Regions from separate parts of the Nocardioides sp. NPDC047086 genome, predicted to be linked through region 2. Evidence: riboswitches for the same ligand, from Rfam matches in the RefSeq annotation. Region 2 holds a riboswitch; each other region holds the start of a gene.
What was found. Region 2 has a riboswitch for cobalamin ahead of ABZ796_RS26645 (nitrite reductase). Riboswitches for the same ligand answer to the same signal wherever they lie in the genome.
Positions count from the first base shown of each region.

Region 1 (11,204 bases), on a different contig from region 2:
AGGAAGAGACGCCCGGCCAGGTAGGCCGTGAGACCGAGGGTCGAGCCGACGCTGAGGTCGACGTTGCGGGTGATGATCACCATCGCCTGGCCGATCGCCAGGCAGACGAGGATCGCGGGGGTCAGGGTGAGGTCGCGCCAGCCGTCCGTGCTGAACAGGAAGTTGGGGTTCACCGCCGTGGTCACGACGAGCAGCGCGATGAAGGCGACGGCGATGCCCGTCTCGCGCTGCTTCAGGAGCCAGGTCAGCCGGCCGGCTGCTCGGTGACGTGGCTGCGGCGCGGCCGGGGCGGGCGCGTCGAGCGTGGTGGTCATGATGCCTCGCTGACGTTCAGGGTGGTGGAGTGGTGGGCCGTCGCCGCGCGCATGACGGCCTCGGGAGTCGCGTCCTCGCGGCTCAGCTCGGCCGTCTGGTGGCCCTCGCTGAGGACGATCACCCGGTCGGCCATACCGAGCACCTCGGGGAGCTCGGAGGAGATCATCAGGATCCCGAGACCCTGCTGCGCGAGGGTCGAGAGCAGGCGGTGGACCTCGGACTTGGTGCCGACGTCGATGCCTCGGGTCGGCTCGTCGATGATCAGCACCTTGGGCCGGGTCGAGAGCCACTTGGCCAGGACGACCTTCTGCTGGTTGCCGCCCGAGAGCGTGCCGGCCAGGGTGTCGAGCGTCGCGGCCTTGACCTCGAGCCGGGCGGCCCAGTCGGCGGCCGAGCGGTTCTCGATGCCGGTGCTGATCAGCCCGGTGCGGGCGAGCCGGCCGCTCGTCGGGAGCGTGATGTTGCGCGAGATCGGCGCGTCCAGGACGAGGCCGTGCTGGCGACGGTCCTCGGGGACGAACGCCAGGCCCATCTCGATCGCCCGTCTCGGGTCACCCGCGGGGACCTGGCGACCCTCGAGGGTGACCTCGCCGCTCTCGTAGGGGTCGACGCCGAAGATCGCCTGGGCGACCTCGCTCCGTCCGGCTCCGACGAGGCCGGCCAGGCCGACGATCTCGCCTTCCCGGACGGTGAGGCTGATGTCCTGGAAGAGGCCGGTGCGGGTGAGGCCCTTGACCTCGAGCAGCGGCTTGCCGACGGTGGCCTCGAGCTTCGGGTAGAGGTCGGAGACCTCGCGCCCGACGAGCCGCTGGACGATCTGGTCCTCGGTGACCGCCGAGATGGGGTCGGTGGAGATGTAGCCGCCGTCGCGCATCACCGTGATGGTGTCGCAGAGCGCGAAGACCTCGTCGAAGCGGTGGGAGATGAAGACCACGGCGCAGCCCTGGTCGCGCAACGTGCGCGCCACGCTCATCAGCCGGTCGACCTCGTTGCCCGAGAGGGCGGCGGTCGGCTCGTCCATGATCAGGACCTTGGCGTCGAGCGAGAGCGCCTTGGCGATCTCGATCAGCTGCTGGTCGGCGATCGAGAGGCCCTCGGTGGGACGGTCGGGCTCGATCGGGACTCCGAGCCTGGCGAAGAGCTCGACGACCTCGGTGCGCATCGCGGCGCGGTCGATCCTGCCCCAGCGATTGGTCGGCTGACGTCCCATGAAGATGTTCTCGGTGACCGAGAGGTCGGGGAAGAGGGTCGGCTCCTGGTAGATGACCGCGACCCCGGCCTGCTTGGCGTCGGCAGTGTTGCGGAAGTCGACCTGTTCCCCGGCCAGCAGGTAGTCGCCGGCGTCGCGGCGGTAGAGCCCGGCGACGATCTTGACCAGGGTCGACTTCCCGGCTCCGTTCTCCCCCACGAGCGCGTGGATGGATCCGGCCTCGACCCGGAGGCTTCCGGAGCGGAGGGCGCGTACGGGGCCGAACGACTTGGCCACGTCCCGCAGCTCCAGTGCGGCGGGTGTGTCCGGCATGGGCAACTCCTCGAATTGAAAGGTTTCAAGTCTGGTTTACGCTAGTGATGGCAATCACATACGTCAACACTCTGAGGCCGCTAATTTGAGCGAGATCCGGACTTTGTCCTCAGACCGCTTCGACGCCCGTCCGCATCCAGGCGGGAATCCCACCGCGTCAGACGGCGTTCAGGACCCCATGCACGCACTCTGGGTATGGGCACATCCGCACGCGTCATCACTCAACGGACGGCTGCGCGAGATCGGCGTGAACGCGCTCGGCGCGGCGGGCTGGAGCGTCGACGAGATCGACCTCTATCGAGAAGGTTTCAATCCACTTCTGGTGGAGCAGGGCCAGGCCGACGTACGCCGCCACCAGGAGCGGCTGCGGGAGGCCGATCTGCTGGTCGTGCAGTTCCCGCTGTGGTGGTATTCGGTGCCGGCCATCCTCAAGGGCTGGATCGACCGGGTCTTCGAGTCGGGGTTCGCCTTCGACGTACCGGACCCGGAGACCGGCAAGCCGCTCAAGTACGGCAAGGGCGGCCTGGTCGGCAAGCGCGCGCTGACCGTGGTCACCGCCGGTGACCGGGCCGCGACCCTCGGGCCGCGCGGGATCAGCGGAGACATCGAGGACGTCCTGTGGCCGCTGCTGCACGGCACGTTCTGGTACACCGGGATGGACCCGCTCCGACCGCACCTGATCACCGACGCCGACACCATCGACGCCCAGGCCGTCGCGCGCGTCGAGGCCGACCTGAGCGTACGTCTCGAGGGTGTGATGACGGAGCCGCGGATCGGCTACCGGCCGATGGCCGAGGAGCACTACGACCACACGATCAGGCTCCACGCTTCGGTCGCGCCCGGGGAGGACGGGCTGAGCGCCCATCGCGAGGGCTGAGGTCGTACCCCGCCCGCGCACGGTCGCCTGCTACGGTCGTGTGGCCAGCCGCTCGGGACGTAGTCCCGGCACGGGAACCCGGTGAGAGTCCGGGACTGACGCGCAGCGGTGTGGGTGACGGACGGGACACTGTGCCACTGGGCCCTCGGGCCTGGGAAGGCGTCTCGCTCCGGTCGATCCCGAGTCCGAAGACCTGCTGGCCCTGCAGCAGACCGCTGCCGGTCAGCACGGGCGACGCGCACCAGCCCGCGACCTGCTCGAGGACCGACGTGCACCTGTCCCGCACCATCCGACCCTTCCTGGCCCGAACGTTCACCGCGAGCACCGTCCTGATGCTCGGCTCCGCGCTCGCCGGCTGCTCCGCCGACCAGCCCGCCGGCGCAGACCGGGCGGCCACCGAGGCCGCGGGCTTCCCGCTCACCCTGACCAACTGCGGGCGTGAGATCACCCTCGAGGCACCGCCCGAGCGTGTCGTCTCGCTCAACCAGGGCACCACCGAGATCCTGCTCTCGCTCGGCCTCGCCGACAAGATGGCCGGCACCGCCAACTGGACCGACCCGGTGCTCGACTCGCTCGCCGCCGACAACGAGGACGTGCCCCGGCTCGCCGAGAACGCGCCCTCCTACGAGCGCGTCCTGGAGGCCGAGCCCGACTTCGTCACCGCCTCCTTCATCAGCACGCTGGGTGAGGGCGGGGTGACCACGCCCGAGGACCTGGAGAAGCTCGGCGTGGGCTCCTACCTCTCCCCCGCCGAGTGCCTCAAGGACAACGAGGGCGACGACGACGGCACCCGCCACGATGTGCTCGAGATCGACACGATCCTCCAGGAGATCACCGACCTGGCGCGGATCTTCGGCGTCCCCGAACGGGGCGAGGAGCTCGTCGCCGACCTGACGCGCCGCCTCGAGGCCGCCGAGAGCAAGGCGCCCGACGACGAGGTGAGCGCGATGTACTGGTTCGCCAACTCCGAGTCGCCCTACCTGGCCGGCTGCTGCGGCGGCCCGGGGATCATCGGCCGCACCCTCGGCATCGAGAACGTCTTCGACGACACCACCGACGAGTGGCCGCAGATCAACTGGGAGACCGTCGCCGAGCGCAACCCCGACGTCATCGTCCTCGGCGACCTGACCCGCAAGAGCCAGACCGCCGAGACCGCCCGCGCGAAGATCGACTACCTGAAGAGCAACCCGGTGACCGCGCAGATGGACGCGGTGAAGAACGACCGCTTCGTGACCCTCTCCGGCGCCGAGCTCAACCCCTCGATCCGCACGGTCTACGCGGTGGAGAACACCGCCGACCAGCTCGCCGACCTCGGCCTCCGCTGATGTCGGTACGCCTCCCCGACCGGCCGAAGCGTCACCCCCGTCGGCCGAGGCGTCAGCCCGGTCGGCCGACCTGGCACGGCCGTGACGGCTCGGCCGACGTACGTGACGGCTCGGGCGACGGGGGTGACGGCTCGGGCGACGGGGGTGACGGCTCGGCGATCGGGGTCGCCGGGGTCCTGCTGTGCGTCGCTCCCCTGGCGGTGCTGGCCTCGGTCGCAGGTGCCATCACCGTCGGGCCCTCGGACCTGGGCGTCGCCGATGTCTACGGCGTGGTCGCCGACCGGGTGGGCCTCGGCTCCTCCGACCTCACTCTGCTGCAGCAGAGCATCGTGTGGGACCTGCGGCTGCCGCGTACGTTGCTGGCCGGGATCTGCGGGGCTGGGCTGGCCATCTGCGGGGTGATCCTGCAGTCGCTGCTGCGTAACCCGCTCGCCGACCCGTTCGTGCTCGGCATCTCCTCGGGTGCCTCCACCGGGGCGGTCGCGGTCGTCGTGCTCGGCATCGGGTCGGGCGCGATCGGCCTCTCGACCGGGGCGTTCGCGGGCGCGCTCGTCTCGTTCGCGCTGGTGCTGCTGCTCGCCTCGCTCGCCGGCGGCACCACCGACCGGCTCGTGCTCGCCGGCATCGCCGCCACCCAGCTCTTCTCCGCGCTCACCTCGTTCATCGTGTTCACCGCGGCCGACGCCGAGCAGACGCGCGGGGTGCTCTTCTGGCTGCTCGGGTCGCTCTCCTCGGCGAGTTGGACCGACGTGCTCGTCTGCGGGGTGATCGTGCTCGGCGGGCTGCTCTGCTGTGTCGCGGGCGCCGGATGGCTGGACGCGTTCGCGTTCGGCAACGACGCGGCGGCCTCGCTCGGCGTCGACGTCACCCGCATCCGGGTCGTACTCCTCGTGCTCACGGCACTGATGACGGCCGTCATCGTCTCCACGTCCGGGGCGATCGGCTTCGTCGGACTGGTGCTGCCGCACCTGGCTCGCGCGCTGGTCGGAGTCGGACACCGGCTGCTGCTCCCGGCCACCGCGCTGCTCGGCGCGATCTTCCTGATCTGGGTCGACACCGCGGCCCGGACGGTGATCGACCCCGAAGAGCTCCCGGTCGGGGTGGCCACCGCGCTGGTCGGGGTGCCGGCCTTCGCGCTGGTGCTGATGAGGGCACGCCGATGACGGCGCTCGAGGCCGGCCGGGTCCGCTGGGCACCCCGTGGCCGGATCGTCGTCGACGACGTGTCCCTCCGGGTCGAGGACGGCACCACCGTCGGGCTGCTCGGCCCCAACGGGTCCGGGAAGTCCTCACTGATCCGCATCCTCGCCGGGCTCCGGCCGCCGTCCTCCGGAGACGTAAGCCTCGACGGCCGCCCGCTCACCGGCATGTCCCGGCGCCGCCTCGCACGGCGGCTGGCGGTCGTGGAGCAGGAGCCGGCGACCAGCCAGGACCTCCGCGTCCGCGACGTCGTCGCCCTCGGCCGGGTCCCCCACCGCCCGGCCTGGGCACCCGACAGCGCCGAGGACCGAACAGTCATCGAGGAGGCCGCCGCCCACGCCGGCATCGCCGACCGCCTCGACCAGCGCTTCTCGACCCTGTCGGGCGGCGAGCGGCAACGTACGCAGATCGCGCGAGCGCTCGCCCAGGAGCCGGAGATCCTGCTCCTGGACGAGCCGACCAACCACCTCGACGTACGTCACCAGCTCGCCCTGCTCGCACTGGTCCGCCGGATGCCCACGACCTGCCTCGTCGCACTGCACGACCTCAACCTCGCCGCCACCTACTGCGACCAGGTCTTCGTGCTCTCGGAAGGCCGCGTCGTGGCCGGCGGCCCGCCCGCACAGGTGCTCACCGAGACCCTCATCTCCGAGGTCTACGGCGTGCGGGCCCGGGTGCACCACGACGACGGCGTCGTCATCCGTTTCCTCGGCCCGGCGTGATGGATAGCCGGGCCGAAGCGGCCTGCTATCGGACCGCTCCGGCAAGTACGAGAGCAAACTTCTGGTTCAGTGAGCCGAACACCGTTTCTCGGACGGAGAACCCGTGAAGACAACCGGTATCGCCGCTGCGCTGGTCACCGTCGCGCTCTTCACGACCGCGTGCGGCGGCAGCGATGACAACGGAGGCAACGCCGACCGCGACTCGTCGGGCGGCGGCGGCTTCAGCGCGACGGACTGAGCGGCGTACGACGAATGCTCCGACGCCACCTGCGAGGTACTCGTCGAGAAGGGCACCGAGATCGAGCTCGACCCGGACCTCGCCTGGGAAGGCACCCCGGGCCTGGACACCGGCGGCTGGGAACGGCTCACCGTCACCGACGTGAGCCCGACCGGCGTAGGGCTGACGCTCTCGGCAGCGGGGAACTCGAGCACCGGCGGCCTGGCCACGATCATTCCGGTCGGCGACAGCAAGGCCTACTACCTCAAGGGCATGACCGCGAAGGTTCTCGACGCCTCCGAGGAGCAGGCCGTGCTGTCGCTCAACTGGTCCGGCTCCTGAACGGAACCGGTTCGCTCAGAGCTGGGAGTCGTAGACGCGTACGTAGTCCACGACCATGCTCTGCGGGAACTGGGTCGTGCCGTCGGGGTTTCCGGGCCAGTTGCCGCCGACCGCGACGTTGAGGATGAAGAAGAACGGCTGGTCGAAGACCCAGGGGTTGGCTCCGGTGTTGGCCGTGGTGAAGGTCTGGTAGGCGACGCCGTCGACGGACCAGGTGATCGAGCCGGGCTGCCAGTCGATGGCGAAGGTGTGGAAGGTGTCGGCGAAGGACCAGCCCTGCGGGTGCATGTACTGACCGGTGATGCCGTTGCCGCCGGAGTATCCCGGACCGTGCAGGGTTCCGTGGACCAGATGGGGCTCGTAGCCGACGTTCTCCATGATGTCGATCTCACCGGCGTTCGGCCACGGCGTGTTCGGGAACTGGCCGCCCAGCATCCAGAACGCCGGCCAGATCCCCTGGCCGCGCGGGATCTGGATCCGCGCCTCCAGGCGCCCGAACTTCGGCTGCACCTTGCCCTTGGTGGTGAGCCGGGCCGAGGTATAGCCGCTCCCGCTCTGCCGGGCGGTGATGACCAGGTTGCCGTTGCCGTCGAGCGCGGAGTTGTCGCGGGAGTCGGTGTAGGTCTGCAGCTCGTTGTTGCCCCAGCCCCCGCCGCCGGTCTCGAAGTTCCAGTTGGCGCCGTTGGGGGCGCTGCCGGCGGGCCCGTCGAACTCGTCGGACCAGGTGAGGGCAGCGGCCTCGACCTCTCCGGCCCGGGTTGCACCGCCGGCCTGGGTGTCGGGCACCGCGGCCGGCGCGGCCAGCGGGGCGACCAGGACGAGAGCCAGAGCGGCGGTCGCCGTGAGTGTGGTGCGGATGGTGCGGATCCTCGAGCTACGCATCGAACGCTCCTTCATGGGGGTTAACTGTAAGGCGACCTTACTGTTATTTGCCGTTCGGTGGAACGGAAACGCCGGGCGACGTCCGGTCACCGCGAGAACACGCTCGATGCGCTCTAATTGGTCCCCGGAGCGGGGCCATCGGGGGCTCCGCAGGTGAGGTGATCGCATTGGCACGGGATCCGTACAGGCCACGGACGCCGATCATCGGCATGACGATGGTGTTCCTCGCGTTGGCGATCGTCGGGGTGACGGCGTACCTGCACCTCGGCTGGTGGTCGCTGCTCGGCTACGCCGCAGCGGCGGTCGTCGCCGTGGTCGGCGGATGGCTGCTGTTCAAGGACGTGCCCGAGCCACCGCACTCCGGACCGGGAGCGAGCCGATGACCGACACCGACGACCAGACCGGCAGCCAGGCCAGCGGCCTGACGGACGAGGACGAGGGCTACCACAAGAGCCTCAGCCCGCGGCAGCTGCAGATGATCGCGATCGGCGGCGCCATCGGCACCGGGCTGTTCCTGGGGGCAGGCGGCCGCCTCCACGAGGCCGGGCCGGGCCTCTTCCTCGTCTACGCCCTGTGCGGAGTGTTCGTCTTCCTCATCCTGCGCGCGCTCGGCGAGCTCGTGCTGCACCGGCCCTCGTCGGGATCGTTCGTCTCCTACGCGCGCGAGTTCCTGGGCGAGCCGGCCGCGTTCGCCGCCGGCTGGATGTACTTCCTGAACTGGGCGATGACCTCCATCGTCGACGTCACCGCGATCGCGACGTACATGCACTTCTGGGGCACCTTCGAGGTCGTCCCGCAATGGGTGATCGCGCTCGTCGCGCTCGCGGTCGTGCTCTCGATGAACCTGATCTCGGTCAAGCTCTTCGGCGAGCTGGAGTTCTGGGCGGCGCTCATCAAGGTGGTCGCGCTGCTGGCCTTCCTCGTGCTCGGGATGATCGTGCTCGCCGGCGGCGAGGACCTCAACGGCCAGGAGACCGGCATCGGCATGGTCATCGACAACGGCGGGCTGTTCCCCGTCGGCGTGCTGCCGCTGGTCATCGTCATCTCGGGCGTCGTCTTCGCGTACGCAGCGGTCGAGCTCGTCGGCACCGCCGCCGGCGAGACCGCCGAGCCGGCGAAGATCATGCCCCGGGCGATCAACTCCGTCATCGCGCGCATCGCGGTGTTCTACGTGGGCTCGCTGGTGCTGCTGGCACTGCTGCTGCCCTACACGTCCTACCGGGCCGACGAGAGCCCGTTCGTGACGTTCTTCGACCAGCTGGGGATCGCGAACTCCGGCACGATCATGAACCTCGTCGTTCTGACCGCGGCACTCTCCTCGCTCAACGCCGGCCTCTACTCCACCGGGCGCATCCTGCGGTCGATGGCGATGAGCGGGAGCGCGCCCACCTTCACCGCCCGGATGTCGAGGAACGGGGTGCCGTTCGGCGGGATCCTGCTCACCGGCAGCATCACGCTCCTCGGTGTCGGCCTCAACGCGATCGTGCCGGGCCAGGCGTTCGAGATCGTGCTGAACATGTCGGCGCTCGGCATCATCGCGTCCTGGGCGACCATCGTGATCTGCCAGATCCAGCTCTACCGGCGGTGGAAGAAGGGCCTGATGTACCGGCCCGACTTCCGGCTGTGGGGATCACCGTGGACCGGCTACGCCACGCTCGTGTTCCTCGCCACCGTGCTCGTCCTGATGGGCTTCGACTACCCGATCGGCACCTGGACGGTCGCGACCCTGGTCATCATCATCCCCGCGCTGATGATCGGCTGGCGGCTCGTCCGCGACCGCGTCCAGCAGATCGCCCTCGACCGCGAGGGCTACACCGGCGCGATCCCGATCAGGGCGGAGCGTCCGATCTCCGACGATGACGACGAGCCGAGCAGCTGACTCTCGTGCTCAGGCGACGGGACCCTCGCCGAGCGTGACGGTGGCGGTGTGGGCCGCCCCCGTGGCATCGGTCCACCCGACCGAGATCTCGTCGCCGGGCTCGTGGCTGTCGAGGACCGAGGTGATGTCCTCGATGCTGGCCACCGCGGTCCCGCCGACGGAGGAGATCGTGCTGCCCTCGGCGATCCCGGCGGACGCGGCCGCACCGTCCTCGACGACACCGACGACCAGCGTCGACCTGGTCGTGTCGACCTGCACCCCGAGCGCGGCGGCCGAGCCACCGATCTCGACGTCGCCCGACTCCTCGCCGGCCAGGATCTGGGCGGCGATGTCGAGCACGGTGTCGATCGGGATGGCGTAGCCGGAGATCTCCGCCGAGCCCGAGGTTGCGGCGACGTTCATCCCGATGACCTCGCCGTCCTCGTCGAGCAGGGCGCCGCCCGAGTCTCCGGAGACGACGTCGGCGTCCGTCTCGATCAGGTCGCTGAACGCGGCCGTGGTCCCGTCCTCGTTGTCGACGGTGATCGCGGTGCTCGGGTCGGTGACCGTGCCGTCCGCGGCCGAGAGCGAGCCCTGGCCCTCGGCGTTGCCCACCGAGGTGACCTGCTCGCCCTGGGTGGCGGCGTCCCGGTCGGTCGCGACCGTCGAGAGCCCCGAGGCGTCCTCCAGCTGCAGCACCGCGACGTCATGGAGGTCGTCGTAGCCGAGGACCTTCGCGGCGTACGTCTCCTCCGTGCTCGGATCCGTCACGGTGATCGAGGTGGCACCCTCGACGACGTGGTGGTTGGTCACCACGATCCCGTCGCCCGTGATCGTGAGCCCCGTGCCCGCGCCCTGCGCGGTGCCGTAGCCGACCGTGGTGTTGATCAGCACGACGCCGGTCGACTCTGTCTCGGTCGCGGGCTCGGAGTCGACCGTGGCGGTCGAGGTGCCGAGACCGCGCTGGTAGGGATCCGCGGTCCCACCGTAGCCGTAGCCGCCGCTGATCCCGCCCTGGTAGCTGTCTCCTCCGTAGGTCCCGAGGGAGCCGGAAACAGACCCCGGGCTCGACTCGGCGACGTACGTCCTGCTGGCGACCGCCGCCACGGCGAGGGCAGGCGTGGCGACCGGGATCGCGACGAGCGGGATCGCCGCGACGGCGAGCAGTGAACGGCGGATACGACGAGAACGGGACATCGGGTGCTCCTTGAGGCTGTTGATGCCTCAACACTCCGCTCGTCCGCTGTGAGCCTCCTGTGAGCAAGGCACGGACTGGCTGGGAAAGTCAGCGGTCCCCCCCCCACGGCTCGCGGGGGGACCGGCCCGTCAGCTCTGGCGGCGGAACCTCCCCGCCACCATCAGCCCACCGATGATCACCAGGCCGATACCCAGCCCGAGGAGCGCGGCGAGGAAGGTCGGGGAGCCCGTGTTGGGCAGGACCCCGCCGTTACCGTCGTCGCCCCGGTCCCCGCCGTCGGAACCGGCGGAGCCGCCAGGGTCGGTGCCGTTCCCGGCACAGGCGACCTCGATGGCGACCGCGTCCGAGGCCGGGGAGATGACCGTACGTCCGGCCGCGCCCGCGATCCCGCGAGCCGCGCCGCCCTCGGGGAGGGTGACGGCCTGAGTTGCGGTCAGGGTGTGGTCGCCGCACTCGAGCGCGGGCAGCGTCGTGGACCAGGTGCCGTCGTCGCCGACCCGAACCGTGTCGACATCCTTCCCGTCGACCTGGACCGTCACGTTCGCACCGGGCTGGCCGGTGCCGGCGACGTCCGGGGTCTTGTCCACGCTGTCGCCGTCCTGGGGCGAGGTGATCACCGGGGCCGCCGGGGTGACGGTGAAGTCGACCGTGGTCGCCGGGCTGGTGTTGCCCGCCGGGTCGGTCTGGACCGCCTCGACCGTGTGCTCCCCCGCGGCGAGCGGGTCGGTGACCTCGAGCGACCAGGTG
Region 1 is NZ_JBEYUV010000006.1:32,784-43,987, forward strand. Features, by position in the region: gene ABZ796_RS06555 (ABC transporter permease) at 1-314, opposite strand, end outside; gene ABZ796_RS06560 (sugar ABC transporter ATP-binding protein) at 311-1,837, opposite strand; gene ABZ796_RS06565 (NAD(P)H-dependent oxidoreductase) at 2,016-2,714, shown strand; cobalamin riboswitch at 2,743-2,930, shown strand; gene ABZ796_RS06570 (ABC transporter substrate-binding protein) at 2,984-4,039, shown strand; gene ABZ796_RS06575 (iron chelate uptake ABC transporter family permease subunit) at 4,039-5,202, shown strand; gene ABZ796_RS06580 (ABC transporter ATP-binding protein) at 5,199-5,960, shown strand; gene ABZ796_RS06585 (hypothetical protein) at 6,064-6,198, shown strand; gene ABZ796_RS06590 (hypothetical protein) at 6,340-6,519, shown strand; gene ABZ796_RS06595 (glycoside hydrolase family 16 protein) at 6,535-7,401, opposite strand; gene ABZ796_RS06600 (hypothetical protein) at 7,560-7,784, shown strand; gene ABZ796_RS06605 (amino acid permease) at 7,781-9,280, shown strand; gene ABZ796_RS06610 (trypsin-like peptidase domain-containing protein) at 9,290-10,456, opposite strand; gene ABZ796_RS06615 (Ig-like domain-containing protein) at 10,586-11,204, opposite strand, start outside.
Region 1: another riboswitch for cobalamin. It lies ahead of ABZ796_RS06570 (ABC transporter substrate-binding protein); the one in region 2 lies ahead of ABZ796_RS26645 (nitrite reductase).

Region 2 (11,204 bases):
CAGCTCGGCCATCAGCTCGCGGGTGCGCCGGATCGCCAGGTGGAGCACGAGCGTGGCGCCGGTCGCGGCGTACGCGGCGAGGGACTCCCCCTCCGGCATGGCCGTCGACCGTGCCTGGGTCCGGGTGAGGACGACCGACTGCGCCACCAGCGGAACGGTCAGCTCCCGCCCCACCAGCGCGGCCGCGGCCGCATAGGCGGGCACCCCGGGGGTCACGTCCCACGGCACCTCGGCCGCATCGAGCCGCCGTGTCTGCTCCGCGACCGCCGAGTAGACCGAGGGGTCGCCGGAGACGAGGCGTACGACCTGCTTGCCCCCACGATGGGCGGCGACGATCTCGCCGACGATCTGGTCCAGATCGAGCTTCTGGGTGTCGACCAGCTGGGCCTCGGGGCTGCAGTGCCCCAGCACCTCGGGGTCGAGGTAGGTGCCGGGATAGAGCACCACGTCGGCGGCCGCGAGCATCCTCGTCGCGCGTACGGTCAGCAGGTCGGCGGCGCCGGGCCCGGCTCCTACGAAGTGGACGGTCATCGGACATACCTCGGCGTCCAGACCTGCCCCGCCGCGGTCGCCCGCGTCGAGCTCGCCCCCACGATGACCAGGCACTTCATGTCGATGGAGGCCGCGTCGAGATCACCGAGCGTGGTCACCGTCAGCGACTCCTCGGCCCGCCCGACGTCGCGGCCGACGACCACGACGGTGTCGGGCTTGCGCTGCTCGAGGAGTACGTCACGAGCCAGTCCGATCTGCTCGGTGCGCGAGCGGGAGGCGGGGTTGTAGATGGCCAGCACCAGGTCGGCGGCGGCGACCGCGCGCAGCCGGTCCTCGACGACGGACCACGGCTTGAGCCGGTCGGAGAGAGACATCACCGCGAAGTCGGCACCGACCGGCGCGCCCGCACGCGCGGCCACAGCCTGGACGGCGCTGACCCCGGGCAGCACCCGGACGCGTACGCCCGCGTAGGCCGGGTCCTCGGCGGCCTCGAACACCGCGGAGGCCATCCCGAAGACACCGGCGTCACCGCCGGAGACGACGGCGACCCGCTCCCCCGCAAGCGCCAGGTCCAGGGCGTGCCGAGCCCGGTCGACCTCGACCGTGTTGCCCGACGCATGCCGCTGCATCCCGGCGCGCTGCGGCACCCGGTTGACGTAGGGCGCGTAGCCGACGACGTGTCCGACCTCGGCCAGCGCGGCCGAGACCTCGGGCGTCAGCCACCCGTCGGGCCCCGGCCCCAGCCCGACGACGAGCACCTCCCCGCCACCGCCACCGCTGGTTGAGCCGCGAGCGCCAGCGAGCGTGTCGAAACCAACACGGTCCCCCGACGCGCTCGATTCGACCGTGTTGGTCTCGACACGGAGTCGCTCGTTCCTCACGACTCCGGCTCGACCGACGGGGGTGGAGGCTCGACCAGCGTGCGGCGCGGGGGCGGTGTCGCCGGGGACGACGATGAGCGAGAAGTAGGGAACCGAGGCTGGGTCCACGTCCGCCACCGGCAGCCAGCGCTCCTCGGGCTGCGAGGCCCGCTCGACGTACCAGGCACCCTCGAGCCGCCCAGCGGCCTCGAGCGCGGAACGAACCGCCGGGAAGGTCCGGCCGAGCTTCATGATGATGGCGGCCTCGGTGTCGGCCAGCCGACGGGCGAGCTCGGGCTCGGGCAGCGTGCCCGGCAGCACCGTGAGGACGTCGGTCTGACGCACCAGCGGCGTCGAGACGGCGGCGGTGGCGGCGGCGAAGGCGGGGACGCCCGGCACGACGGAGGTCTCGTAGACCTCCTTGAACCGGTCGTGGAGGTACATCGAGGAGCCGTAGAAGAGCGGGTCGCCCTCGGCGAGCAGGACCACGTCACGGCCGGCGTTGAGATGGGCCGAGAGCCGCACCGCGCAGGACTCGTAGAACTCCGCCATCGCCCCGACGTACCCGCCCGGGTGGGTTGTGGTCCCCGTCGTGACCGGGTAGCGCAGCTCCTCCTCCACCGCACCGGCCGGGATCAGCGAGGACGCGATCCGGCGGGCGTGGGACTGCTTGCGCACCCCGGCGTGGTAGGCGATCACCGGCGCCGCGCCGATCAGCCGGGCGGCCTTGAGGGTGATCAGCTCGGGGTCGCCCGGGCCGATGCCGACGACGGTGAAGCTCCCACGGATCGGAGTGCTCATTCCTGCTCCTGGGCGAGTGCGTTGAGTGCGGAGGAGGTCATCGCGGAGCCGCCACGGCGGCCCCGGACGGTGACGAAGGGGATGTCGATCCCGTGGTCGGCGGCGAACGAGGCGAGCGCCTCCTTGGACTCGGCGGCGCCGATGAAGCCGACCGGGCAGCCGACGATCGCGGCCGGCCGGGGGCCGCCGTCGAGGATCATCTCGAGCAGGTGGAACAGCGCCGTCGGGGCGTTGCCGATGGCGACCACGGCCCCCTCCAGGTAGGGCTCCCACAGCGACAGCGCGGCGGCGGTGCGGGTCGTCCCCCAGGCCCGGGCCAGCGCCGGGACCCGGTCGTCGCCGAGCATGCAGAGCACCTCGTTCTCGCGCGGGAGCCGGCTGCGGGTGACCCCGGTGGCGACCATCGTCGCGTCGCACAGGATCGGCGCCCCGGCCTCCAGCGCGCCTCGCGCGGCCTTCACCAGGCCGGGGTGGATGACCAGGTCGGAGGCGAGGTCGACCTGGCCGCTGCCGTGGATCATCCGCACCGCGAGCCGCTCGGCGTCGGCCGGCACCGCGGAAAGGTCGGCCTCGCGCCGGATGGTCGCGAAGGAGTCGACGTAGATCGCCGGCCCCTGGTCGATGTAGTCGTAGCGACGGGTCGGGCGTGCCTTCGGCGACGGCACGAGTACGCCGCGCCACGGTGTCACCACGAGCGCCGGGCCCCGCTCCGCCAGCGCCTCGACGGCCGCCCGGTCCAAGGCTCCGTCGACGGCGGCGACGTGCTCACCCCCGGGCACCTCGCCGAACCCGAGCTCCTCGGCCGCAGCCGGCACCCGAGCATCGGCCGCCACCGGCTCGACGAGCGGGCCGTCGAGCTCGGTGACGTGCCAGGCCGCCGACGGCCCCGAGCCGCGTACGTCCAGGAAGCGGGAGGCGAGCGCGACCAGCCGGGGCGCGGCCTCGGCGAGCGGCACGACCGGCCCCCACGAGTCACCGACGCGCAGCTGACCCTCGGCCGCCGAGAGCGCCACCAGCCCGAGGTCGCACGCCCGCGAGACCAGGTCGCCGCGACCGTCGTCGAGCACGAAGAGGAACCGCCCCGGCAGCGCGGCCAGCTGCGGCGAGGCGCACAGCAGCCGGTCCAGCGACGCCGCGACGCCACGCAGGTCGGCCCGTCCCCCGGCGAGCCCGGTCTGCGGGGAGACCATCACGTTGCGTACGAGCTCGTGGGTCTGCGCCGGCACCAGGCCGGTCGCCTTCAGCGCGGTGAGCACCTCACCGGGCAGGTTGTCTCCAGAGCGGGCACCGTCGACGGCGGGCAGGCCGCGCACCTGCAGGTTGGCGCGACCGGTGAGGTGGATCCGCCCGTCGCCGTAGGTCTCCGCCACGGAGATCAGGGAGAGCAGCGCGGCGGACGAGACGGACCCGCCGATCAGGCGCAGCCGCACCAGCAGGCCGTCCTCGGCCGCCCACGGACGACCGACTCCGGGGCATCGGTCGGTTCGGACTCGCGACATCGGGACACCTGCTCTGCGTCATGTGCCCTTGCGCGGGGCACGTGGTGACCTGGCGGCGGGCGCCGCCAGAGCCAGCAGGTCTTCGGACTCGGAATCGATCGGTGCGGGACGCCTTCCCGGAGCCAGGCTCCAGTGGCTGCCCTCGCCGGAGAGAGGGCGTGTTCCGCCCGTCATCCTCACCGCTGCGCGTCAGTCCCGGACTCTCACCGGGTTCCCTGACCCCATCAGGCATGGAGTACGACTGGCAGGGCGAGACTACCCACTTGCGGACACGGCACCGAATTGCTCACCCCGCGGCCACGGTTTGTGCCAGTGTTCGCCTACTCGGAACCTCCCACCCGTCTTTCCACAGATGGAGTCCCCCGTGACCGGCTCGGCTCGGCGTCAACTGCTCGTGCTCGCGACCATCTCGGCGCTCGCGCTCGGCCCGACGGCCTGCGCCACGGCCTCGGAGGAGAGGGTCTCGATCGGCCTGGTGGTGCCCACCTCCGGCGTCTACGCGTCGATCGGCACCGACATGTCCCGGGGCTTCGACCTCTACCTCGAGCAGCACGACGGGAAGCTCGGCGGCCGGCTGATCGACGTCGTTGAGGCCGACGAGGGCGACCGGGTCGAGACCGGCCTCGCCGCGGTGCGCCGGCTGATCGAGGACGAGGAGGTCCACGCGGTCGTCGGGCTGGTGGGCTCGGAGACGGCGCTGGCGGCCAAGGACGTCGCGAAGAACAGCGAGACGCCGCTGATCGTCACCGGCGCCGGTGCCGACGACCTCGCCGACGGATCCGACTACCTGTGGCGTACGTCCTCGACCAACGCGGGCGTGGGCAGCGCGCTCGGGAAGGCGGTCGCCCAGGGGACAGACCGGGGCTCGGCGTACGTCATCGGCTCCGACGACGCGACCGGTCACGAGTTCTCCGACAGCTTCATGATCTCCCTCGAGGCGTCCGGCAGCAACGTGGCAGGTCAGAGCTACACCGCGGCGGGCGAGACCGAGGAGTGGTCGGGGCTCTTCGACAAGGTGAAGGAGTCGGGCGCGGACGCGATCTTCGCCGCCTATGCCGGGAAGGAGGCGGAGGCGTTCGTGAAGCAGTACCGCGAGTCCGGGCTGGCCAGGAGCACCCGGCTCTACGGCCCGGGCTTCCTCACCGAGGGCGACGTGCTGTCCGCGCTAGGCGGCGCCGCATCCGGTGTGCGGACCGCGCTGCACTACAGCGACGCGATGGACTCGCTGATGAACGACGCTTTCGTGAAGGACTACCGCAAGGCGTACGACTCCACCCCGACGGTCTACTCGGTGCAGGCCTACGACGCCGCGGCCGCGCTCGACAAGGCGCTCGGCCTCTCCGACGACGTCGACCGCAACGAGATCGCCGACTCCCTCGGGTCGGTCGGCACCATCGTCAGCCCCCGCGGGAACTGGTCCTTCGACCCCAACCACAACCCCGAACAGCCCTACTTCCTGCGGGTCGTCAAGGGCACTCCCGACGGCCCCCGCAACGTGGTGCTGCGGGAGATCGCCTCAGCGGGCAGCTGAGTCCGACCGCAGCTCGGCCCGGGTGAGGGCCAGCTCCTCGCGTACGGCGGTGAGGTCCTCGCGCAGCGAGGTGAGGACGGCCATCATCTCGGCGTCGGACTCCTCCTCGTGCTCGGCGAGGGACTCGACGCTCTCCATGCCGGAGACGACCACGGCGAGGAAGAGGTTGAGGACCGCGAAGGTCATCACCAGGATGAAGACCACGAAGAAGATCCAGGCGGAGGGGTCCTCGGCCATCACCTCGCGGGCGATGTCGGGCCAGGCCTCCCCGGTCATGGTCTGGAACAGCGTGAACGCACTGGTGCCGAGGTCGCCGAAGTACTCCGGCGCGATCGAGCCGTAGAGGTTGGTCGAGATGACCACCGCGACGTACATCATCAGCACCAGCAGCCCCGCGACCGCGCCCATCCCCGGCACCGCGTTGATCAGGCCGTCGACGACGCGACGCATGGAAGGGACCGAGTTGACCAGGCGCAGCACGCGCAGGATCCGCAGCGCCCGCAGCACCGACATCGGTCCGGTCGCCGGCACCAGCGCGATCGCGACGATCACGGTGTCGAAGATGTTCCACGGGTCGAGGAAGAACCTGGGGCCGTACGCCGCCAGCCGCAGCACCAGCTCGACGACGAAGACCCCGAGGAGCACGCTGTCGAGCAGCGCCAGCTCGTGGGCGAGGTGTTCGGGGACCATCGTCTCGACACCGAGGACCACCGCGTTGAGGATGATCACCCCGATGATGATCTTCTGGAACGTGTCGTTGTCGACCAGCGCACGCACCCGGCCGCGCACTGTGGTGATGCTCGAACCCATGTTCGCTTCGTCCTCCTGTTGACCCGTGACAGCGGCCGGAGCCTATCGGCCGGATCACCCCGTCCTCACCGCTCCCCCGCTGGTCGAGCCGCCGGAGCCACTAGGCGAAGGCGTGTCGAGACCAACACAGTCCCCCTGTCGCGCTCGACGGGACCGTGTTGGTCTCGAGCCGACGGGGGGAATCGGCTCGGCCAGCGGGGGTTCAGGTTGTGGCGAGGTGGAGCGCGAGGCCCAGGCCGGCGAGGCCGACCAGCCAGCGCAGCGGGCGCTCGGGGGCGACCCGGACGATCGCCGGTCCCAGGAAGCCGCCGATCACGGCACCCGCTCCGAGGGCGATCGCGGCCGGCCAGCTCACGGGGGCGAAGAAGACGTACGCGATCGCGGCGGTGCCGTTGGCCACGCCGGTGGCGACGTTCTTGACCGCGTTGGTGATCGCCAGGGCCTCGGTACGCTCGAGCACGAGGACGGCCAGCGCGATGATCCCGACGCCGGCGCCGAAGTAGCCGCCGTAGATGCCGAGCACGAACACGACGGCGCCCCAGCCGAACCCTCGGGCCAGCGTACGTCGCTCCTCGCCGTCCGGTCGTGGGCCCTGCCGTGGCGGCCGCGCGGCTGCGCGGGCGGCCGCCCAGGCCCGGATCCGGTCGCGGAGCAGCAGGAGCACCGCCCCGGCTCCGACCAGCCAGGGCACCACCGTCTCGAACGCCTCGGCCGGCGTGGTGAGCAGCAGGGCCGCGCCCAGCCCGCCGCCGAGGAAGGAGGCCAGGGCCAGCCAGGCGATCCTTCTGCCCTGGCCGCGCAGCTCGCGCCGTGAACCGGCGACGGTGCCGCCGGTGACGCCGAACATGGCCACCGTGTTGGTGACGTTGGCGACGACCGGCGGCAGCCCCGCGGCCAACAGGGAGGGGTAGCTGACCAGCGAGGCCAAGCCGGCCACCGAGCCGGTCAGTCCCGCACCGATGCCGGCGAGCAGGAGCCAGCCGAGCTCGGCGCTCACTCGGCGCTCACCGGGCGGTCATCGGACCAGGCACGGGCGCTTGGGGTCGAAGGTCCACTCCGGCACCAGGTACTGCATGGCGACGCCGTCGTCGCGTACGCCGAGCCCGTGCTCGAGGTAGAGCTCGTGCGCGGCCGCGACCCGGTCGCGGTCGAGCCGGATCCCGAGCCCCGGTGCGGTCGACACGGCGACGGCGCCGTCGCGGATCTCCAGCGGCGACTCGGTCAGGCCCTGGCCGTCCTGCCAGATCCAGTGGGTGTCCAGCGCGGTGATCTCCCCCGGTGCGGCGGCGCCGACGTGGGTGAACATGGCCAGCGAGACGTCGAAGTGGTTGTTGGAGTGGGAGCCCCAGGTCAGCCCGAAGTCGTGGCACATCTGGGCGACGCGGACCGAGCCGGACATGGTCCAGAAGTGCGGGTCCGCGAGGGGGATGTCGACGGCGTTGGTACGGATCGCGTGCGCCATCTGGCGCCAGTCGGTGGCGATCATGTTGGTCGCGGTGCGCAGCCCGGTGGCGCGCTTGAACTCGGCCATGATCTCGCGGCCCGAGTAGCCGCCCTCGGCACCGCAGGGATCCTCGGCGTACGCGAGCATGTCGTCCTTGCCTCCGAGCAGCCGGACGGCGTCGGCGAGCAGCCAGCCGCCGTTGGGGTCCAGGGTGATCCGGGCGTCGGGGAAACGCTCGTGGAGGGCGGTCACCGCGGCGACCTCCTCCTCACCGGCGAGGACACCGCCCTTGAGCTTGAAGTCGTGGAAGCCGTAGCGGGCCTGGGCGGCCTCGGCGAGACGTACGACCGCCTCGGGGGTCAGCGCGACCTCCCGCCGGACGCGGTCCCATTCATCGGTGGCGCCCGCCTCCCGCAGGTAGGGCAGGTCGGTCTTGTCGGGGTCGCCGACGTAGAAGAGGTAGCCGAGCATCGGCACGCTGTCGCGCTGCTGGCCGTCACCGAGCAGCTCGGCGACCGGCACACCCTGGGCCTGACCGGCGAGATCGAGGAGCGCGGACTCCAGCGCGGTGACGGCGTGGACGGTCGTACGCAGGTCGAAGGTCTGGGCTCCGCGGCCGCCGGCGTCGCGGTCGGCGAACGTGTCCGAGACCTGGCGAAGCAGGCTGCGGTAGCGGGTGACCGGCTGCCCCACGAGCAGCTCGGCGGCCTCTTCGATGGTGCGACGGATCGGCTCGCCGCCGGGGACCTCGCCGACACCCTCGCGGCCCTCGGAGTCGGTGAGGATCGCGATGTTGCGGGTGAAGAACGGCGCGTGCGCGCCGCTGAGGTTGAGCAGCATCGAGTCGTGGCCGGCGACCGGGACGACCTCGACCTTTGCGATGGTCGTGGTGCTCATGGCAGCTGCAGCTCTCCGTCGATCCGGCGGGCGAGGTGCCACGGGTTGTCGTCGCGGACGGCCTCCGGGAGGAGCGCGGCAGGTACGTCCTGGTAGGCGACCGGCCGCTGGAAGCGCTCGATCGCGAGGCTGCCGACCGAGGTGGAGCGGGAGTCGGAGGTGGCCGGGAACGGACCGCCGTGGACCATCGCGTGGCCGACCTCGACGCCCGTGGGCCAGCCGTTGAAGAGGATCCGGCCCGCCTTGAGCTCGAGGGCGGAGACGACCTGGGCGGCAGCCTCGTTGTCGGTGTCGGTGGCGTGGACCGTCGCGGTGAGCTGGCCCTCGAGGGAGTCCAGGCTGGGCAGCAGGTCCCCGACGGTGTCGTAGCGGACCACGACGCCGGAGGCGCCGAAGACCTCGTCGGTCACACCGGCGAGACGGGCGGCCTCGACGATCTGGGGCGCGGGGGCGTCGGTGTCGCCCGCGGTGCCCTCACCGACGACGGTCACACCGTCGGTGGCCCGGAGCTTCTCGGTGCCCGCCTCGTAGGCCCGGGCGATCCCGGTCGTGAGCATGGTCGCGCCGATGGCCTCGGCGGTGGCCCGCCCGGCAGCGGCCAGGAAGGCGTCTCCCGCCTCGCTCCTCGGGAGGAAGAGCAGCCCGGGGTTGGTGCAGAACTGTCCGGAGCCGAGGGTCAGCGAGCCGACGTACGCCGTGGCGAGCGCCTCGACGTCACCCTCGAGCGCCCCGGGGAGGACGACGACAGGGTTGATCGAGGACATCTCGGCGTAGACCGGGATGGGTTCGGGCCGGGCCGCGGCGGCCGCGGCGATCGCCAGCCCGCCACCGCGGGAGCCGGTGAAGCCGACAGCCTTGATCCGCGGGTCGACCACGAGGGCCTGGCCGAGCTCGATGCCGCCCTTGACGCCGGTGTCGAGGAGGAAGGAGAAGGTGCCGGCGTGCAGCCCCGCCTTCTCGACGGCGCGGGTGATCGCCTGCGCGACCAGGTAGCCGGTGAGCGGGTGCGCCGGGTGGCCCTTGACGACCACGGGGCAGCCCGCGGCCAGCGCCGAGGCGGTGTCGCCGCCGGCGGTGGAGAAGGCGAGCGGGAAGTTGCTGGCACCGAACACCGCCACCGGGCCCAGCGCGATCTGACGCTGACGGATGTCGGCCCGCGGCAGCGGGGTCCGGTCCGGGAGGGCCGGGTCGATGCGTACGCCCAGGTGGTCGCCGCGTCGCACGACGCCGGCGAACATCCGGAGCTGGCCGGTGGTGCGGCCGACCTCGCCGCTGATCCGGCCCTCGGGCAGGTGCGACTCGGCGACGGCGGCCTCGACGATCTCGGCGCGGGCCGCCTCGATCTCGGCGGCGACGGCATCGAGGAAGTCCGCCCGGGCCTCGGGGGAGGTGGCGCGGTAGCCGGCGAAGGCCTCGGCTGCGGCGCTGGTGGCGGCGGTGACGTCGGGCTGCTCGGAGTCGGCTCCGGCGATGATCGAGCGGTAGCTCATGTTCCCTTCCTATCGGGTCGGTCTCTCAGGGGCAGATCGGCGTCAGGAGATCCGGGCGATCAGCTCGCGCAGCTCGTCGATCTCGTCCTCGCGCAGGTCGGTCAGCGGCGGGCGGACCGGGCCGGCGGGCCGGCCGATCGCGGCCAGGCCACCCTTGACGATCGACACGGCGTAGCCGGCCGTACGGTCGCGGATGTCGAGGTAGGGGATCACGAACTCGTTGAGACGACGGTAGACCTCGTCACGGTCCTGGGCGCGTACGGCCTCGTAGAACTCGATCGCCCACCTCGGCGCGAAGTTGAACAGCGCCGAGGAGTAGGTGCTCACGCCGAGCTGGAGCAGCGGCAGCGCGAAGGTCTCCGCCGTCGGCAGGCCACCGATGTAGATGAGCCGGTCGCCGACCCGCGCGTAGGTGCGCGTCATCTGCTCGACGTTACCGACGCCGTCCTTGAAGCCGATCAGGGTCGGGTTGCGTTCGGCGAGCTGGTCGACAGCCTCGTCCCGCAGCACCGCGTTCGCGCGGCTGTAGACGATCACCCCGAGGCCGGTCGCCTCGCACACGCGGCTGGCATGCTCCACGAGCCCTGCCTGCCCGGCCTCGGTGAGGTACGGCGGCATCAGCAGGATCCCGTCGGCCCCCGCGGCCTCGGCCGCCTTCGCCTGCGCGACCGCGTTCGCCGTGCTCCCCGTCGCCGGCGCCAGCACCGGCACGGCCCCCGCGACCTCATCGACGGCCGCACGCACGACCTGGTCGGTCTCCTCCGGGTTCAGCGAGAAGCCCTCCCCCGTGCCGCCGGCCGCGAAGAGCCCGGCCACCGGGTACTCGGCCAGCCAGCTCAGGTGCTTGCGGTAGCCCTCCTCGTCGACCTGCAGGTCCTCGTTGAAATGGGTGACCGGGAACGAGAGCAGTCCGCTCTTGAGCTGAGCGGCCAGGTCGGTCGGGCTGTACTCGGTCACGAGTCACGTCCTTCAGGTGTTGGGTTGCTGAGGGGGAAGGTGGTGACCATCACGTTAGGAACGTTCGGTGATGCCTGTCCAAGCCCGAATTTGAATCTCGTGATGCTTGCGGGGCATCAAAGGTGCTCGATCGTTCTACCCGGTGGTCGAGCTTGTCGAGACCACCCAACCCCGCTGGCCGAGCCTGTCGAGACCACCCCACCCCGCTGGTCGAGCCGCCGGAGCCGCTAGGCGGAGGCGTGTCGAGACCAACACAGTTCCTCGGCTGATCGAGCCTGCCGAGAACTCCCTGCCGGAACGTTTCGCCCGGAGGGCTGGCCTGGGCCGCCGACCCTGTTTGGAGGGTCTTCTCGACGGACCCCGGAGTCAAGGACGGCCTGCGGCCGCCGGCTTCGCCGGCCGCTTCGCGGTCCTGGACACCGG
Region 2 is NZ_JBEYUV010000063.1:6,784-17,987, forward strand. Features, by position in the region: gene cobM (precorrin-4 C(11)-methyltransferase) at 1-531, opposite strand, end outside; gene cobJ (precorrin-3B C(17)-methyltransferase) at 528-2,153, opposite strand; gene ABZ796_RS26640 (precorrin-8X methylmutase) at 2,150-2,818, opposite strand; partial or broken gene ABZ796_RS26645 (nitrite reductase) at 3,461-3,652, opposite strand; cobalamin riboswitch at 3,708-3,913, opposite strand; gene ABZ796_RS26650 (ABC transporter substrate-binding protein) at 4,017-5,183, shown strand; gene ABZ796_RS26655 (ion transporter) at 5,169-5,993, opposite strand; gene ABZ796_RS26660 (sulfite exporter TauE/SafE family protein) at 6,196-6,990, opposite strand; gene ABZ796_RS26665 (enolase C-terminal domain-like protein) at 7,009-8,334, opposite strand; gene ABZ796_RS26670 (aldehyde dehydrogenase (NADP(+))) at 8,331-9,824, opposite strand; gene kdgD (5-dehydro-4-deoxyglucarate dehydratase) at 9,867-10,781, opposite strand.

Region 3 (8,468 bases), on a different contig from region 2:
TCGCCGACGCTGTCTCCTGGGTGCGGAGCCTCGGATGAGGGTGGTCGTCGGGATGTCGGTGACCGACGTCGACCGGCGCCAGGACCTGCTCGGCTGGGCCGCCGAGCTCGACGCGAGCCTGGCGTTCCTGCAGATGGGCGATCCCTCGCTCTCCGCCGAGCTGACTCGCATCGCCGACTCCGGCGCCCGGGCCATCACCCTGGCCGGTGTCAGCCTCGGCCCGCTAGCCCCCGGCCACTCCTGGCTCCGCCGGATCGCGGCGCACTGGTGGCGTGAGCGCGCGGGCGAGCGTCCCACGATCCAGGTGGCGACCGGCCTGGCGACCACGCGCGACGAGCTCGCCGAGGTGTTGACCGAGACCCGGCCGGTCACCGGCACCGAGCCCGGGCTGACCTCGCCCGCGTGGGAGCGGGTCCCCGACCACGTACGCCAGGTCCTGATCTGCCGCGGCCCGCGCTGCACCGCGAAGGGCTCCGAGGAGACCGCGCGGGCCGTGATCCTGAGCGCGATGGAGGCCGGGCTCGGTGACGACGACCTGCTGATCACCCACACCGGCTGCCAGTTCCCGTGCAACCAGGCGCCGGTGCTCAGCGTCCAGCCCGACGACGTCTGGTACGGCCACGTGGAAGCGGCCGCCGCCCGGGTGATCGTGCGTGATCACCTGGCCGACGGCCGTCCGGTGGAGGCCTACCGCCTCCCCCGCTAGCTCACAGGCTGGCGGCCAGGGCCTTGCGCTCCGCGACGGCGCGCTCCGCCGCGTACAGCCTGATCACCAGGCCGGTCAGTGCCACTCCGAGCACGCCCCACATCGTGGCGAGCGTGATCAGCGAGGCGCGACGGAAGAACCACAGCGTGTCGGCCGGGAAGTCCCCGACCTCGTTGACCGTCGTGAACAGCTGTCCGGCGACGACCATCACGACCAGGTAGGCCGCGATCGCGCCGACGACGGCGAGGTAGGTGCCGAACCGTCCGCGCAGCCGCACGGCGGCGTACGTCACGGCCACCGCCGCCACGACCGAGAGGGCCTGGAAGGCGAAGTAGACCGCGGTGCGGACGCCGATGGTGTCGCCGCTGCCGACCGCCGGTGGGGTCGCCGGGTACTTGAGGAACGGCACCAGCGCGACCGCCACGAACCCGATCAGGGTGACGAGCGCCGTCGACTGGCCTGGCGTGAGCCGTCCCAGACGACCCAGCGTCGCGGCAGCGACCAGCCCGACGATGCCGCCGAGCGCGACGCCGACCGCGAGGGTGCCGGTCAGCAGCCCCCAGGTGCTCTGGTTGGTGCGGGAGACCTCGGCGGCCTCCTCACCTCCCTCGGCACCCTCGGCGGCGTGCGAGTGCGAGTGCCCGTCGCCGCCCTCCTCCAGCGCGATGGCAGCACCGACCTGCGGCTCACCGACGGAGTACGCCACCAGGAAGGTGGCGACTCCGGCGAGGAGTCCAGCTAACAGGCCGCGTACGAGAAATGCACGCGGGCTCATCAGTGGCAGGGGTAGCCGAGCAGGTGGCGACCGTCGTGGACCCACTCGTGGACGAGCGTGCCGGACGGGATCGAGACCGCTCCCTGGTCGGCGCTGATGAAGAAGAGCACCAGGAGACCGAGCAGACCGAAGAAGAGCGCCCACGGGGCGAGCTCACGGAGCGGGATGGTGGGAAGGTCGGCGCCGACGACGGGCGCCACAGCGTGCTGCGACATATGTCCTCCTCAGGGATACCTGCGTCCCTGTTCGTTGGGGTTGGACGGACACTCGGGTCTGACTCCACCGCCGCAAGGCGATGTCACAGTAGCGCGACTGTGCCGGAGTTCCACCGGCTTCCTCATGTCCGTTCCGAGCACTATAGCGGGATCTCAGCGGAGCCACTGGTTGCCGTCGAGGTTGGTGAGATCGGTGATGTCGAGCGCTGGTTCGATCCCGGACTCGGGGGCGAGGCCGAAGTGCTCCAGCGAGCTCCGGACCCACTCGGCGGCGTCGATGTTGAGCGGGCCGGATACCCACATCGCGTAGGGCAGGTTCACGAACCTGTTCTCCTTGACGGCGGGAAGGTCACGGGAGGCCGGGTTGGCCTTCAGGACCTTGACCTTCTCCTCGTAGGACTGACCGGGGTAGTCCACGAAGTAGATGATGTCGGGCTTCGCGGCGGCGAATCGCTCCCAGCCGACCTCCGTCCAGGTGTCCTCGACATCAGCGGTCGCGTTGGTCACCTCTGCGGTGTCGAAGATCGCCTGGGGGCCACCGAAGGAGCCGGAGGTGAAGATCGCGTCGGTGCCGGAGTCGAAGAGGAACGCGGTCGGCTCCTTCTCGGGCTTCGGAGCGCTCTCCAGGGCCTCGCGGCGCTGGTCGATGTCGGCCACGACCTCCTTCGCGGTCTGGTCGTGGCCGGTCAGCTCGCCGATGTTGAGCAGGTCGGTACGCAGCGCCGTCCAGGCCTCCATGGTGCCCCGGTCACCGTCCTCCTGCCGGCAGGTCTCACTGAGCAGGTAGGTCTCGATGCCCCGCTCCTGCACCATCTCCGGCACGAGGTTGCGCGACTCGCTGAACCCGTAGCCCCAGCCCGCGAACATCATCTGCGGGTCGAGCGCCAGGACCGTCTCCAGCGTCGGGTGGTCATCACCGACGATCTGGAGCTCGTCGACCCGGTCCTCGGGGTAGGCGAGCTCGAGCAGCTGCTGGTCCCGAGCCAGGCCGGTCACGGCGACGAGCTCCTCGCGGGCACCGACGGCCAGGGCGATGGAGATGATCCCGCCGTCGTAGGCGTACAGCTCGGTGACCGGCTCGTCGACCGTGAGCTTCTCGCCGCAGTTCTCGACGGTGATCGCGCCCTGCCCGGAGGCGCCATCAGCGGCCGTCTCCTCCGCCCCGCAGGCAGTGAGGATCGTGGTGCCGAGCGCGAGCGCGGCGAGGCAGGCGAGTCCGGGGTGACGTACGGGTCTGGTGATGGGATGGGTCATGCCGAGCGGTCCTTCCGGGGATGGATGAGCAGATGGGGCTGGTCCAGATCTGGATGCGGCACCTGGACGGAGCCGACGCCGAAGTGGTGCTCGACCCGGATCGTGTCGAGCACCTCGGCCGGCGGCCCATGGGCCACGACGGTCGCCGGACCGCTGTCCGGCTCGCTGCCCGCCGGCCGCCCGAGGACCGCGAGCCGGTCGAAGGAGCGAAGCGCCAGGTCGAGGTCGTGGATGGTCGCGACCAGCGTCTCGGCCCGCTCGGCGACGGTCCGGAGCAGCCGCAGCTGCCAGGCGACGTCGAGATGGTTGGTGGGTTCGTCCAGCAGCATCACCGGGCACTCCTGCGCGAGGCCGCGGGCCATCACCGCCCGGCGCCGCTCGCCGCCGGAGAGGCGGTCGCACGGATCGTCGATGCGGTCAGCCAGACCGACGGCATCGAGGGCCGCGCGCACGATCTCGCGCTCCCGGGGTCCGCCCCGGGACCACGGCCGGGTGCGTGGCACCCGGCCCAGCGCGACCATCTCACCGACGAGCAGCTCCGCGGAGGCGACCTCTTCCTGGGGGACGTACGCCAGCCGGCGGGCGCGTTCGCGCGAGCTGATCCGGGCGCTCTCACGGAGGTCGCCGGAGTCATCGTCGAGGTAGGCGTGCCCGGCACTCGGCCGCAGCACTCCGGCGAGGATCCGCAGCAGGGTCGACTTTCCCACACCGTTCACGCCCACGATCCCGAGGCGGGTGCCGACGGGCACCTCCAGGTCGACGTCGTGAAGTACGTCGCGCTGGCCCAGCCGGGCTGCGACCCCGCACAGCCGCAGCGCGGGCCGGGGCCCGGGGGCGTTCATCGGTCGCTGCCGAAGCGGTAGCCGCCACGGCCCAGCAGCAGGAGGAACAGCGGCGCCCCGACGACCCCGGTGACCACCCCCAACGGGATCTCCTGCGGGCGCGCCACCAGCCGGGCGAGCACGTCGACCCACAGCAGGAACACCCCACCGCCCAGGGCCGCGACCGGGAGCACCACCCGGTGCCGCGCTCCCACGAGCAGCCGGGCCGCGTGCGGCACGATCAGCCCGACGAACCCGATCCCACCGCTGACCGCGACCAGGACCCCGACGAGCACCGCCAGAGCGACGAAGAGAGTCGTACGCAGCGCCGCGACGTTCACGCCGAGCGCGGAAGCGGTCTCCGGGCCTGCGGCGAGAGCGTCCAGCCAGCGGTGCAGGGCCAGCATCCCGAGACCCAGGACGAGGCTGAGGGCCGCAGGCAGCCACAGCTTCTCCCAGCTGGCGCCGCCGACGCTGCCCAGCATCCAGAACATCACCGAGTCGGCCGCACGGGGATCGTCGCTCATGAAGACCAGGAACGAGGCGATCGCGGAGAGGCCGGAGGAGAGCACGACCCCGGAGAGCACCAACCGGATCGGGGTCAACCCGCCCTGCGCGGTGGCCACCAGCCAGACCAGCATCGCCGAGCCGACCGCTCCGGCCAGCGCGCCGCCGGAGACCGCATAGGTGCCGAGACCGGCCAGCGCACCTGTGGTGATCGCCGCCGTCGCTCCTACCGAGGCACCGGAGCTGATCCCGAGCAGGAACGGGTCGGCGAGCGGGTTGCGGACCAGCGTCTGCATGCCGGCACCGGCGACGGCCAGGCCCGCGCCCACCGCGAGCGCCATCAGGGCTCTCGGCACGCGCAGCTCCCACACGATCACGTCCCACCTCCCCGGCACCTCACCGCGGAGCCGGTCGGCGACGGTCGCGACGATCTCGCCGACAGGGATCCGCTCGGAGCCGAAGGCCACGGACACGACAGCGCTGAGCGCCGAGGCGAGCAGCAGCCCGACGACCAGCGGCACGAACGGCACCCGTCGTCTCCCGGCTCGGGCAGGGCGTGAAATCAGGGTCGGGGTCTCACGGCTCGGCGTCAGCACGCAGGTCGGCCTCTCAGGTCCTCTGGACCCTGGTCGCGAGGGCCATGACGAACATCTGAGCCGACAGGTTTTCGGACTCGGGTTCAACCGGCGACGCTGCCTTCCCAGGGAGTCGGTCCCCAGTGGCTACCTAGCGTCGCCGTCGCCCTCACCGCTGCGCGCCAGTCCCGGATTCACACCGGAGTTCCCTGGCATCCATCAGGATGCGTTCGACTCGGCGCAGAGGCTAGCACGCCCCCTCGGCGCACGTCTCGACCACTTTGCCGACGACACGACGAAGCACAACATCTAGGAAGTTGCATTGGTGTAATTCCCGCATATAGTGGTCCTCGCAGCTGGTTCTCCCTCCTCGGCAACGGGGCGGGAGAGGCAAGAGGGAACCCGGTGTGAGTCCGGGACTGCCCCGCAGCGGTGAGTGGGAACGACCGCCGTCACGAAGCACTGGGAGCAAGCCGGCTCCTGGGAAGCGACGGCCACTAGGACCGAGCACGATGACGCCCACGAGTCCGAAGACCTGCCAGTGCCCACCTCATGGTGGGGTCCGCGACCTCGAGGGAAGGTCAGGGGATCGAGCGCGTACGACGCCGTCCTCTCCTGCCCCGGCACGGATGCATGAGACATCCGAGCGGGCCGCGGGGCCCGCGGGCAAAGGGGGGCTGATGAGATGATCGACACCGAGGGTCTACCGATCCGCACCGAGAAGTCGGCGTACGTCTTCGACTATCCGATGGCCGAGGACCTGGCCAAGAAGCAGCGCAGCATCTTCTGGACGGCCGAGGAGATCCCGGTCGAGAACGACAAGCAGGACTTCCTGGTCAACATGACCGACGCCGAGCAGGCCGCGGTCAAGACGACGCTGAAGCTCTTCACCATCTACGAGCTGATCCTCGGTGGCGAGGTGTGGGGCGACCGGCTCTTCCACGCGTTCCCGCGGCCCGAGATCCAGATGATGACCAACGCCTTCTCCTTCGCCGAGCTGAACATGCACGCGCCGTTCTACGCGAAGCTCAACAAGGTCTTGATGATCGACACCGAGGAGTTCTACGACTCCTACAAGAACGACCCGGTGCTGGCCGAGCGGATCGCCTTCGTGTGGGACGCGATCGCCGATGAGGACCTGCTCTACGCGCTGAGCGTCTTCACGCTGATGGAGAACTGCGTCCTCTACTCCAACTTCGCCTTCCTCAAGCACTTCCAGTCCGGCGGCAAGAACCTGCTGCAGAACGTGATCAGCGGGATCAACTTCTCCGCCCGCGACGAGAACCTGCACGCCACCGGCGGCGCCTGGCTCTTCAACACCACCCTGGAGGAGTACGCCGCCACCGTCCCCGCCGACAAGTTCGAGGCCGAGCGGGATGATCTCTTCGCCCGTGTCCGGAGCGTGGCCGAGCACCTCTACGTCCACGAGGCCCGGATCGTCGAGATGCTCTTCGCCCACGGTCCGATCGCCGGCATCGACCAGGCCGACCTGGAGGCGTTCGTGAAGTCCCGGGTCGACATGACGCTGCAGAACATGCGGATGGAGCCGCTGTTCGACGTCGAGGTCAACCCGATCGCCGAGTGGTTCTACAACGGCATCAACGGCACCCAGTTCCACGACTTCTTCCAGGTCACCGGCAACGAATACAACCGCAACATCGGCGAGACGGAGTTCAGCTTCTAATGGGCAGCAACAGCAACTGGGAGGCGCTCTCCACCGAGCGCAAGGCACTGCAGGCCGAGGGCACCGTGCCGGCCTTCATGACCACGGCGGGCTACGCCATGTTCAAGGCGAAGTACACCGTCGCGGACCAGAGCGTCCGGGAGCGCTACGAGACCATCGCCGCCACCGCCGGCGACCTCGCCGACGAGATGTACCCGCGCGAGGACGGCGTCTCGTGGACCGAGCGGTTCTTCGAGGCGATCTGGAAGGGCTGGCTCTCCCCGTCGACGCCGGTGCTGTCCAACCTCGGCACCGACCGCGGTCTGCCGGTCTCGTGCGAGGGCTCGTACGTCGAGGACTCGGTCTGGGGCTTCTACGAGACCCTCAAGGAGGCGGCGATCCTCTCCCAGAACGGGTTCGGGACCTCGGCGTACCTCGGCGACGTCCGGCCTCGCGGCGCGAAGTTCAGCGACAACGGCAAGGCCAACGGCGTGGTGCCGGTCTTCTGCAACTTCGTGGAGATGACCAACCAGATCAGCCAGGGCGCCACCCGCCGCGGCTCCTGGGCGGGCTACCTGCCGGTGGACCACCCCGACTTCTACGAGCTCGCCGACCTGATCTTCCGCGAGCCCGCCAACAAGAACATCGGCTGGATCTTCAGCCAGGCCTTCATCGACCGGATGCTGGCCGGGGACCGCGACGCGCTCGAGCGCTACCAGCGGGTGCTGAAGATCCGGGTGGTGCTCGGCAAGGGCTACATCTGGAAGGTCGACACCGTCAACGCGGCCCAGACCGAGTCGTACCGGGCCAACGGGCTGGAGAACAAGGCCTCCAACCTGTGCTCGGAGATCACCCTGTTCAGCGACGAGGACCACTCCTACACCTGCGTGCTCTCCTCGCTGAACCTCTCGACCTATGACGAGTGGAAGGACCAGGACACGGCGTACGTCGCGACCGTCTTCCTCGACGCGGTCGCCGAGGCGTTCCTGCGCAAGGCCCGCACCATCCGGGGTCTGGAGCGGGCGGTGCGCTACACCGAGAAGGCCCGCAGCCTGGGGCTCGGTGTGATGGGCTACCACGACTACCTGCAGAAGCAGCGGGTGCCGTTCGAGTCCGACAAGGCGGCGGCGCTCAACAAGGACATCTTCGAGCGGATCTCCTCGCATGCCGACGCCGCGTCGCGGTGGATGGGCTCGGTCGCGGGCATCCCGGAGTGGTGCGTCGGACGGCGCAATTCCCACCTGATGGCGATCGCGCCGACGATGAGCACCGCGGTGATCGTCGGCGGCACGAGCCAGGGCATCGAGCCGTACGTCGCCAACGTCTGGAACCAGACCACCTCGGCCGGCGAGATGCCGCGGGCCAACCAGAACCTCGTCGAGGTGATGCAGGAGCGTGGCGTCTACGACCAGGCACACATCTCCGACATCATCGACAACGGCGGCTCGGTCCAGCACGTCGACTGGCTCGATGAGCACGAGAAGGACGTCTTCAAGACCGGCTACGAGATCGACCAGGAGATCCTGCTCGCCCGGGCCTCCGACCGGCAGGGCTACATCGACCAGGCCCAGTCGCTCAACCTGTTCTTCCAGGCCGACGCGACCCCGCAGTACATCAGCAAGATCCACAAGCTCGCGCTGCTCGACCCGAACATCAAGAGCCTGTACTACCTGCGCTCGCGGGCCGGGATCCAGGCCAGCAAGCAGTCCACTTCGACCACTTCCACCACAGGGGCATGACCATGAACGAGAACCCGACCACCACCGACGCCATCGACGACCTGAGCTGGGACGACTGGAGCGACGCCGCGGTCTGCGCCATCGAGAACGGCCCCGACTGCGAGGCCTGCGAGGGCTGAAAGGCGCCCCGTCCCGCTCAACACCCCGCTGGTCGAGCCGCGAGGCCGCCTGCGGCCGAGCGTGTCGAGACCAACACGGTCCCATCGAGCGCCG
Region 3 is NZ_JBEYUV010000073.1:19-8,486, reverse strand. Features, by position in the region: gene ABZ796_RS27340 (cobalt-precorrin-6A reductase) at 1-38, shown strand, start outside; gene ABZ796_RS27335 ((2Fe-2S) ferredoxin domain-containing protein) at 35-706, shown strand; gene ABZ796_RS27330 (CbtA family protein) at 708-1,481, opposite strand; gene ABZ796_RS27325 (CbtB-domain containing protein) at 1,481-1,696, opposite strand; gene ABZ796_RS27320 (ABC transporter substrate-binding protein) at 1,850-2,950, opposite strand; gene ABZ796_RS27315 (ABC transporter ATP-binding protein) at 2,947-3,792, opposite strand; gene ABZ796_RS27310 (iron ABC transporter permease) at 3,789-4,808, opposite strand; cobalamin riboswitch at 4,919-5,103, opposite strand; cobalamin riboswitch at 5,194-5,411, shown strand; gene ABZ796_RS27305 (ribonucleotide-diphosphate reductase subunit beta) at 5,539-6,537, shown strand; gene ABZ796_RS27300 (ribonucleotide reductase N-terminal alpha domain-containing protein) at 6,537-8,255, shown strand; gene ABZ796_RS27295 (hypothetical protein) at 8,252-8,374, shown strand.
Region 3: another riboswitch for cobalamin. It lies ahead of ABZ796_RS27305 (ribonucleotide-diphosphate reductase subunit beta); the one in region 2 lies ahead of ABZ796_RS26645 (nitrite reductase).